3 regions of the Salipaludibacillus sp. CF4.18 genome follow, and region 1 is predicted to be linked to each of the others. Evidence: riboswitches for the same ligand, from Rfam matches in the RefSeq annotation. Region 1 holds a riboswitch; each other region holds the start of a gene.
The links. Region 1 has a riboswitch for thiamine pyrophosphate ahead of ACHABW_RS04750 (thiazole synthase). Riboswitches for the same ligand answer to the same signal wherever they lie in the genome.
Positions count from the first base shown of each region.

Region 2: linked by a shared signal. The riboswitch ahead of ACHABW_RS19240 (long-chain fatty acid--CoA ligase) and the one ahead of ACHABW_RS04750 (thiazole synthase) in region 1 are both predicted to bind thiamine pyrophosphate.
Region 3: linked by a shared signal. The riboswitch ahead of ACHABW_RS23720 (ABC transporter substrate-binding protein) and the one ahead of ACHABW_RS04750 (thiazole synthase) in region 1 are both predicted to bind thiamine pyrophosphate.

Region 1 is NZ_JBIMEV010000004.1:158,474-161,759, reverse strand. Features, by position in the region: gene thiH (2-iminoacetate synthase ThiH) at 1-783, opposite strand, end outside; gene ACHABW_RS04750 (thiazole synthase) at 1,011-1,778, opposite strand; TPP riboswitch at 1,900-2,007, opposite strand; gene ACHABW_RS04745 (SDR family oxidoreductase) at 2,082-2,945, opposite strand; gene arcA (arginine deiminase) at 3,151-3,286, shown strand, end outside.
Region 2 is NZ_JBIMEV010000041.1:26,521-29,806, reverse strand. Features, by position in the region: gene ACHABW_RS19245 (acyl-CoA reductase) at 1-362, opposite strand, end outside; gene ACHABW_RS19240 (long-chain fatty acid--CoA ligase) at 364-1,482, opposite strand; TPP riboswitch at 1,584-1,691, opposite strand; gene ACHABW_RS19235 (metal ABC transporter solute-binding protein, Zn/Mn family) at 1,994-3,052, opposite strand; partial or broken gene ACHABW_RS19230 ((2Fe-2S) ferredoxin domain-containing protein) at 3,087-3,215, opposite strand.
Region 3 is NZ_JBIMEV010000076.1:10,606-13,891, reverse strand. Features, by position in the region: gene ACHABW_RS23730 (ABC transporter permease) at 1-58, opposite strand, end outside; gene ACHABW_RS23725 (thiamine-binding protein) at 211-501, opposite strand; gene ACHABW_RS23720 (ABC transporter substrate-binding protein) at 517-1,554, opposite strand; TPP riboswitch at 1,771-1,882, opposite strand; gene ACHABW_RS23715 (PAS domain S-box protein) at 2,006-2,377, opposite strand; gene ACHABW_RS23710 (YkvA family protein) at 2,987-3,286, shown strand, end outside.

The DNA of each region.
Region 1 (3,286 bases):
ACGAATTCTAGGGAAAGAGACACCTACTTCTGTTTCTAGATAGTTATCTTGTAAATAAGCTGCATGGAGACCGGTGATGAAGCTTTCTTTTCGCCAATCGTCCAATCCTAGAAGTGCCGCGATATTTACCGAGCGCATTCCGGCAATGGCGCCTCGCTCAGGCGTATCCAAGCGATATTTAAAGTCTCGCTTCGGACCTTTCGTGTGAATACCAGCATAAATTTCTTCGTTGTAGACTTCTTGATAGACGGTTAGTCCGTCGATACCGTGGTCGACTAATTCTTGATACTCCTCTGTATCCAACGGTTGAATCTCTAAACCAATTGAAGAGAAGTATTTTTTCAGTACTTTCAAGCTTTCCTTTAAATAGGCATTGGATGAATGCATTCTCGATTCACCGGATAAAAGTATGATGTGTTTAATCCCCATGTCCGCTATAATTTTTGCTTCCTGTTCAATTTCTTCCATAGACAGGCGTCTTCTAGGGAAATCATTATCGACACTAAAACTACAATATTTACATGTGTTGACACAGTAATCAGATAAATATAATGGAAGAAACAACTGCATAGTTTTGCCGAAATGCTGTGTTGTTATTTCATGGGATTTTTGTGCCATTTCCTCTAAATAATTTTCTGCTGCAGGGGATAAAAGTGTCATGAAATCTTGTTCGGATAATCGGTCTTTTTTCAAAACTTTTTCAACATCACGGTTTGTGACGTTTTCAAAAAGCTCATCATAAGAAAGTGTATTAATCTCTTTTAATTTCGTATAAAAACTCATTAAATCACCTTTTCATTGAATATATTTTAGGATCGGACAGGTTCTAGAAACGGTATGCGTTGTTCTTACAAGATAAGAATTTGTAAGTTGACAGCTATCTTTACGCCACAAGCATCAAGGGAAGTTCGCCTCCTATCGAGTAGCACCTACACGTACTACGTAGGTGCTACTCGGGGTGGCTTTAAAGATCACGCTGCATTTAATAAAAGACGGCTATGCCGTTTTTCTTAACCTAGAAATCCTGTTAATGGCGAAGAGGCATGGGCTTTCTTTGAAATAGGTCCGAGTCCTGAAAGATAACCTAGACGGCCGGATCGAACAGCTAAGTTAAAAGCATGTGCCATGTTGATAGGGTCATCAGCTGTAGCAATTGCAGTATTTACAAGCACGGCATCAGCACCCATTTCCATTGCTTCTGCAGCTTCTGAAGGTTTACCAATCCCTGCATCGACGACAATAGGAACCTTGATTTCATCGATCATGATCTGTATCATTTCCTTCATTCGAATTCCTTTGTTTGAACCGATAGGCGCGCCTAGTGGCATAATGGCAGATGCTCCTGCTTGCTCCATTTGCTTTGCGGCCATTAAATCGGGACTCATATATGGTAAAACAATAAAGCCTTCCTTTGCTAAAACCTCGGTTGCTTTCACTGTTTCTTGGTTATCAGGCAGTAAATATTTACTGTCAGAAATCACTTCAATTTTAATCCAATTACCCATTCCACTCGCTTTCGCCAGTCGGGCAATGCGTATCGCTTCATCCGCGGTTCTTGCCCCAGATGTGTTTGGCATTAAGGTAACGTGATCTGGTATATCATTCACAATATTATCTGCTTCAGAATCCATATCAACACGTCGCAATGCAACAGTCACTACTTGTGACTCAGACGTTGTGATAGCTTCTTTCATCTGATGATGATCGGCATATTTCCCTGTGCCTATAAATAAACGACTTGATAATTCTACTCCACCAATAACTAACGAATCTTTCATTTTTCATTCCTCCAATGTTGAAATAAAAAGATAGACAAGAACTTAATAGTACAGGGGATGAAAACGCAAAAAAGCCCGCCAACTAGGGCGGGCATAATAAACATATAATAGAAGATTCTACTTTAGTTCATCTATGCTTCCCTACGTTGGTATTAACCAATTCAGGTTCAAAGGGTCGGCGGTTGTTCCTCTCAGCCATCACATCACGGTGGCTCCCCTAGCAATTACTTATTAAGTTCTTATATTTACCATAACATAGATTAGTAAGCGGTTACTACTGTTTAAAGAATATACATCGAAAATTTAGATGGTTTTCGAATAGTCGGTCAAACCAACTTCGTTTTCACTCCATTTCCAAAACGCTGTTGCCAAAGTTTTATCTCGTGCGGTTTCCGAGGCGGAGATCTTTTTCTTATGTTCGAAGTATTCTCCGGTAATTCCCTTGATTTCAGGGCTTGTTGCTAGGTAGATTGCAGTCCGAGATCCCTCAGCAGGTGTTTGGAAAAATGGTTTTAACAGTTTATGAACGGTTTTTCCGAAGCCCGTTTTTCTGTCGACTCCGAGGCTCGTCGCAACGGCACCTGGATGTACTGCATTAACCGTGACATTTGTGTTTTTTAATTGACTGGCCAGTTCTTTTGTAAAAAGAATATTTGCTAGTTTGGAACGTCCGTATCCTTTGATAACATTATATTTTTCATTGGTGAAATAAGGATCATTCAAATCAAATTTACCCCATTTGTGGGCTCCGGAAGACAATACGATAATGCGACCATCCGGTGACTCTTTGATCATGTCCAACAGTTCGTTTGTCAGAAGAAAATGCCCTAAGTGATTGACCCCTAACTGTAATTCAAAACCATCCTCTGTTAATTGCTTTTTTAACGAAACAACACCGGCATTATTAATGAGGATGTCAAGATAGTCAAAGGTTTCTCGGAACAGTTGTGCAAACGACCGAACACTCTTTAAGGAACCTAAATCACAAATCATCAATGAAATGTAGTTGGAACCACTTTGCTCGATTGCTGTCGACAGTGCTTCCCTTCCTTTTTCAGGGTTCCTGCATACCATAACAACTTGTATCCCTTTCTTAGCTAATTCAATAGACGTCGCCAATCCCATGCCGGTGTTGGCACCGGTGATGATTGCCAGCTTTTTTTTCATGATCTATACCTCCGTCGTTATAAATTCTCACATTCATGCGCTTAGCAAAACTATTTAATGTTATTCTTATTATAAGTCTAACAGAATGAAATGAGCTTCAAAAAACTAACGTTGAAAGAGAATCTATTAATATTATTGCGATTTGATAAAATAGAGATAGGGTAAATAAATAGACAACTGGTTTTAGCTAAAGGAGAGGAAAAAGATGCAGTCACCACTTAATATCTATTCAGAAATAGGCACACTTGAGAAGGTAATGGTACATAGGCCAGGTAAAGAAATTGAAAATTTATTCCCAGAGTTTATGAAGGAATTTCTTTTTGATGATATCCCTAATCTGC
Region 2 (3,286 bases), on a different contig from region 1:
TCTTTACGAAACTCTCGTAAATATTGATTGAGAAATAAACGAACCATTTCAGGATCATATCCAGTTATAATGGGTAAAAGATGTTCAGCAAACTGCCTTAACTCATATCGAGGGTCTAACCACTTTTGAATTGCTTCATTTAAAATCTTGATAATATCATTTGTTTTGAGTTTCCGTAAATAGGTTTGTTGCTGAAATTTCAACGTATCAGTTAAGTAGGTAATTATTTCTGGATTTAGTTCCGGCACTTGTAGTTCTAGCACTTCATGATGGTTCTCAAATACCAACTTCTTGAGTGGTAGGTTTTTAACATGCTCTTCACAACTTTCCGGTACATGAAAGCAGGAATAGTTCAAAGTCATATTAGGATTCTCCTCCTGTTGGTTGTGTGGAGCTGATAAATTGCTCTACTGCTAAGGAACAACCTTTCGCCTCTGCCCCTTCAGCTCTGCCTAATAACGTAAAGCCATTTTCATTCTGGACGCCTATATCCTCAGTTAGAATGCTCATGATTGAATTAAGGTTGGCCAAATCATAATGAACAATGAGACCTTTTTCACCTACTGGTTTCTGTTTCATATGTTCCACATCAACAATAACCGTTCTTACCCAGTGTGGTGCCTTTTTTACCGAAGAAATTGGCTGTTGGTTGAAATAATCATAAAGATTTCGGTCATATATCTGTGAGCTTAATTCTGTCATTCCATACATATTTACTGACATTTCTAAAGGTATATTAAGTAGATTGCACATTTCTTGTTTAAACTCATGTGGATCCATTTCACGCGAACGTCCTTTCGCTCCTCCAGTATCCATCAGTCTGCTTTTAAGAGAAAGATTAAAACAAATCCCTTCTTTTTTACAGTAATCCAATAAATGAATGAATGAAAAAGTTGCACCTATTAATAGAATCGGTTCGTCTGATTGTTCAGCTAATCGAAGTTCTTCAATCAATTTTTCAAGTTGAAATCCGTCTTTAGAGAAAATATATTGACTATTATCAGTACCATACGCTGTTTTGGCAAGGTTTAAATAATGTGCTAAAGATGAATTCGGCATCTCCTCTTTTGGCGGGAAAAGTACAAACATCTTCATTTTTTCAAAATCAGGCATAATGAATGGTTTAAAATGAGCCATCATAGAGTGATTATATATTTGCAAATCACGATGATAATTCTTCCCGCGTTTTTCCGGATTTGTCGTTCCACTCGTCATAAACAGTGCCTCTGTTTTTTCTATTGGAAAGGAAGACAGTGTTGTTAATTTAAATGCATCTATTGCAATAGGTGGGATCTCTGTAAAATGTTTTATCGTCCTTGGTGAAACACGGCGTTTTCTGCAAAATTTGCGAAAAGGCTGATTATGTTCATATTGAAACTGAAAGACTTTTAACGCCATCGTATTAAATTCAACATCCGTTGCTGTTAGTTGATCGATAAATTCTGTCAAGTCTTGTTTTAATTGCAGATAATCCTTAAACAATGTGGACACTCCAATCGATATAAATTTTTGGCATACAAAAAGCCCGCTTCCAAAGAGGTTGCGGGCATCTATTGATAAACTATATGTATTCAAATAGCTCATTAATCTGATGTCCACTTCCCTACGCTATAATTAGTTAGATCAGGTTCAAAGGGTCTTAAAGTTACACTTTAATCTCAGCCAAAACTTTGGCCCCCCCAGTGGCAATTGCTTTATGAAATTTATTTTTAATTCTATAATCATATCAATCTTATCACGGCGTTTATGTTTGTCAACCAATGAGATAGTTCCAACGCACCATCAACATTGGTACAAGAATTAGTATAAAACGCCACTCTTCAATTCATCTTTAATAGTATAAAGTACTATTGAGATAACTGAAGTAGACATTTTGTTTTTCCTCCCTCTAATACGGTAACTGGAATTTTTTTGTTCATTAATACACTCCCTTCCTAATGAAATTCGGGTCTATGATTTGTCTTGCTTTTGTCTGCAACATTTCTCTTTAACGTTATTGTAGAGCCTTTCTTAAAGTTTCAACATTTTTCTCCATTAAGCTAAAGTAATCATCCTCATTTTCAATATTCTCCTCTACTAGTGCAGAAAGATTGTGCAGCCACAACTCCTCTGCACCCACTTGTTCACGAACTGTTTCAGCAATATTTGTTGGAATATTCTGTTCGAACATGACGTAAGTAATATCATTGCTTTCCATAAAACTTATTACTTCTTGAATTTGTTGAATAGTTGGCTCATTTGTGGATGAAAGACCTGAAATAGCTATTTGATTAATGCCATATCGATCTTTCCAATATCCGTAAGCGGCGTGAGAGACAATCATTGTGTCTTGTGTTACTTCATCAACCATGCCTTGAAAATTATCGTCTAACTCTTGCAAATCCAATTTTAGTTCCTCAAAATTTAGGCTGAATTCTTCTTCAGCGTCTGGACGAGCCTCCACTAAAGCATCTTTTATATTCTCTGCAACTTCAATTGCACGGATCGGATCTAACCAAACGTGGGGATCATTTTCACCATGTTCATGGTCGTGGTCGTTATCATTGTTTTCATGCCCATGATCATTATTTACATCATCGTGATCGTTATTCTCATGTCCATTATGCTCATCATCATGACCTCTAATCTCACCAGAGTCTTGTTTGTTATGATTATATTTGATAAGATCTATTCCTTCTGAAGCCGTAATTATTTTCACGTCATGAGAATCCACTGCATCGATAATACTATCCGAAAAGCCTTCATAGTCTGCTCCGTTGTAAATAAATAAATCCGCTTCTGCTAACTCAATCATCTGATTAGCTGTGGGTTCAAACGTATGTACATCTGATCCAACCGGAACTATGTTCTCCACTTCAACATACTCACCACCAATTCGATTTGCAAAATCCTCTAACGGGAATAGCGTTGTCATAATTTCAATGGTTTCAATTGAAACATTTTCTACTTCCTCGTTGTTTGATAAATTTGTGTCCACTTCATTTTCACCACATGCCGATAGAACCGCACTGGTAACAACTAAAGTCGAAATAATAACAGATACTTTTTTCATTCCATTCTCCCACTTTTCTTAATGATTATGATTTGTCTAAACATCTAACGGTGATCTCTTTTCTAATAGATTGTGTTAACTCTTCTGCACCTGCATTATTGCAGCTACTTCCATTACAAATAAGAATGTGATGTTGTGTTTTACTTAAATTCCATGTAGCCACTTTCCTCACTCCCCAGAATATTATTTAGTAAATTCATAGTAACTGCATTCTTTTAAATCGTAATTATTACG
Region 3 (3,286 bases), on a different contig from region 1:
TCAGCAAAAGGATGATGACCATCAACGGCCGCCATCCTCGAGCCAGCATTTTTTTCATAAGCTATAGGGGCCTTGCCAGTTCTTGCAAGCACCCCGCACCTCCATTCGACTGGATCTTTTCCAATGACTTAATAAAAACATCATTTTCGTTCATTATCAAAAAACATAGAGAGACACTCTTCATTTTGCTATTGATTGCCTCTCCTTTTTTTACCGGTACTTCTCCGTCAATACTTCCATCGAAGCACCTTCAGGTTTATAGTACACTTTGACTTGTGAGATAATGCTTTCACTACCGAGTTCAACCATACGATGGTTCATTTTTTCGATAATCGCAAAAAGCTCGGTTAGCTCGCCTTCCATCGTCGTTTCCAGGGGATTCACCTGGTATTTCACACCGGACTTTTCAATCACGTCAATCGCTGCATCTACATAAGGAATTACATCTTCCCCGTTTTTCGTTTTCGGGATAATTTGTATACTGACAAGGGCATTCGCCATTGTAAAACACCTCACTTAGTTTTTAGGTAAAAAGTCATTCGTAAATGCATTCTCAGCATCCAACTCTGTTTCTATTAATTCATTCTCATACATCCAATTAGAATAGTTTTCCCAAATCTCTTGATCTTGTATGCCCCATTTTTCCGCATCATCTTGATACTTAGGCGACAACCAAGCTTGACTGGCTTGAACAAGCTCTGCATCTAAATCAGGTACAGCCTCTATTAGAATATCAGCAGCTTCTTCCGGATTTTCGATTGCATATTCGTACCCTTTAGAAACAGCGGCCATGAATGCTTCGACCGTTTCCGGGTTTTCCTCAATCATGCTTTCGTTCGTTGTAATAACTGGCGTGTAATAATCAAGATCTTCAGAGTAATCAGTCAGATATTGCATATTAAGATCGATATCACGCAATTCTGCTTGGACCCCGTCCCAGGCATAATAAATCCAGGCGAAGTCAACATCACGTTCGATCGCTGTGAAAAAATCAGTGTTTCCCATATTCACAATTTCCAAGTCTTCCACATCAGCGTCTTCTTGTCTCATTAATGAATCGATAACGGCTTCTTCCACAGGGGCACCCCAGCCACCATAGGTTTTTCCAGCATAATCAGCGGGAGAAGTTATATTTTTATCAGCAGGTGAGGCAAATCCAGATGTATTATGCTGAATGACAGCTGCGATAGAAACAATCGGGATATCCTGAATCCGTGCTTCCGTTATCGTTTCCTGGGCACTAATTCCGAAGTCTGATTGACCGGATGCAACAACTTGATCGGCACCGGATTCACCTGGCAAAGAAATCTCTACATCTAATCCTTCTTCTTCAAAATATCCTTCCGCTTGTGCAACGTATAAACCAGTATGGTTCGTGTTTGGCGTCCAATCAAGAACCATTGCGATTTCTTCTAATTCCTCTGTTTGTTGCTCATTTTGCCCATTTGCTTGATTTTCATCACTGACGTTTTCCTCACTGGGCGCTTCATTTGTATTTCCACAAGCCGTCATCACGAATAGTATCGTAAAAATTGAAAATAATTGCTTTTTCATGTAGAATCCCTCCGTTTTTTCTATAAGATGTTTTGTAATAAGGTGTTACTTGAATTCGCTCCCTTACGCTTTTTCAGTTTCTTTTAACATAAAAAGAAAGTGCAAGAAAGCAATTTTCTGTAAGAGGCGGTTCCGAAAAATTTGCCAAGGAACATATTTGTTTTAGTACGCAAAAATGCACCCCAGGCTTAAGCCTAGAGCGCATATATAGTCACATCTAAAATTACATATGTTCCCTACGCTGGTAATTAGCCAGATCAGGTTCTAAGAGTAAGTATCTCACGGATACAATCTCAACCAGCCAACACTGGTCCCCCTACATTGAAAAAAAGCTATTCAATTCATTCTAATTAAGAATCTTCACTTCTTATCTTGCCACAGATCAAAAAATAAAACAAGAGAGAAGGGACGTTTCACTGCTTCCAAAGGAAGCAGTGAAACGTCCCTTCTGTTACCCCTTTAGGATGCCATATATTCCGATTACATCATCATTTACAAATAGAGGTGCCATTTCTACGGCTAATTCAATCCGTTCTCCAGACTTATTGCGAATAGCCACCTCCGTATTTTCAATAAGTCCTTCCTCTGCTTTGATAAAAAGATAGTATAGAAGGTTGGAGTCGATTTCTTCAATAACGAGAGAATTTAATCTAGAACCGCGAAGCTCTCTGATTGAATAACCAGTTAAATTTTCTACAGACTCATTACCGTTTAAAATAATCCCTGATAAATCAAAAGAAAGAATGGCGTCGGGATTATACTGATAAAATGATTGATAGTAGTTTTTGTTTTCTTTTAAAATCTTTTTACAAGAGATATCCATTGTTTGTTCTCCTTATGCGTCAAAAATTCTTAGTAGAGTTACTTTCCGTTTTGATAAAACTTGTACAGGTTACGATGGCGAATGAATTTATGAGATTGATAGGATCCATTTACACGATGTTTTTCGGACCAATATTTATGATAGCGAGAGAGTACCAAACGATAAATTTTCAACATAGTTCCTCCTCTATTTATAGTTCATTAAAACGAACAATATAGGAAACAAATTTCAGAAGTATAAAACGGTAATTATTAATATTTAGCTACAACATCCTAGGTATTTACTATTTTAACAGTTGTTTTCGGCTTATTAAAGGGACGTTTGGTCACATTATATAGAAAAAAACAGTTTTTTTATAATTCTTTTGAACTACAATAGATTATGGAATAAGTATGTTATATACTTGTTTAAAACGTTCTTAATAAAGAAATTTTAAGGTGATATATTGTTAATAAATATCATTTTTTGTTTATATTTGTAGAATAGTAAAGTATAATGTACAAAAGACTATAGAATTCAGTCGGAAAATCACGAAATGATGTATTTTTTTTCTGCTATAAATAAAGAAAAAATCGAATAATCTTATGTAAAGATTAGGGAGGAATTTAGATGGGGAAATGCTTTGGAAAAAAAGAAGAAAAAGACCAAAATAAACTGGAAAGTATGGATCATGATTTATTAATCAAAGCATCTGCCAATAATTATGATGATAATAAGTTTTGGAGCAAGCTCAAATCAGCAGCTGTAAAAATGGGATCTAAACTTGTTTATTACAGCTTGATCCTGTTTTATGCGATGAAGGATCCTAATGTTCCGACAAAGGCGAAACTAACTATCGCAGGAGCATTAGGGTATTTGATCCTGCCGGTCGATGTCATCCCTGATATGATACCAGCTATTGGATTTACC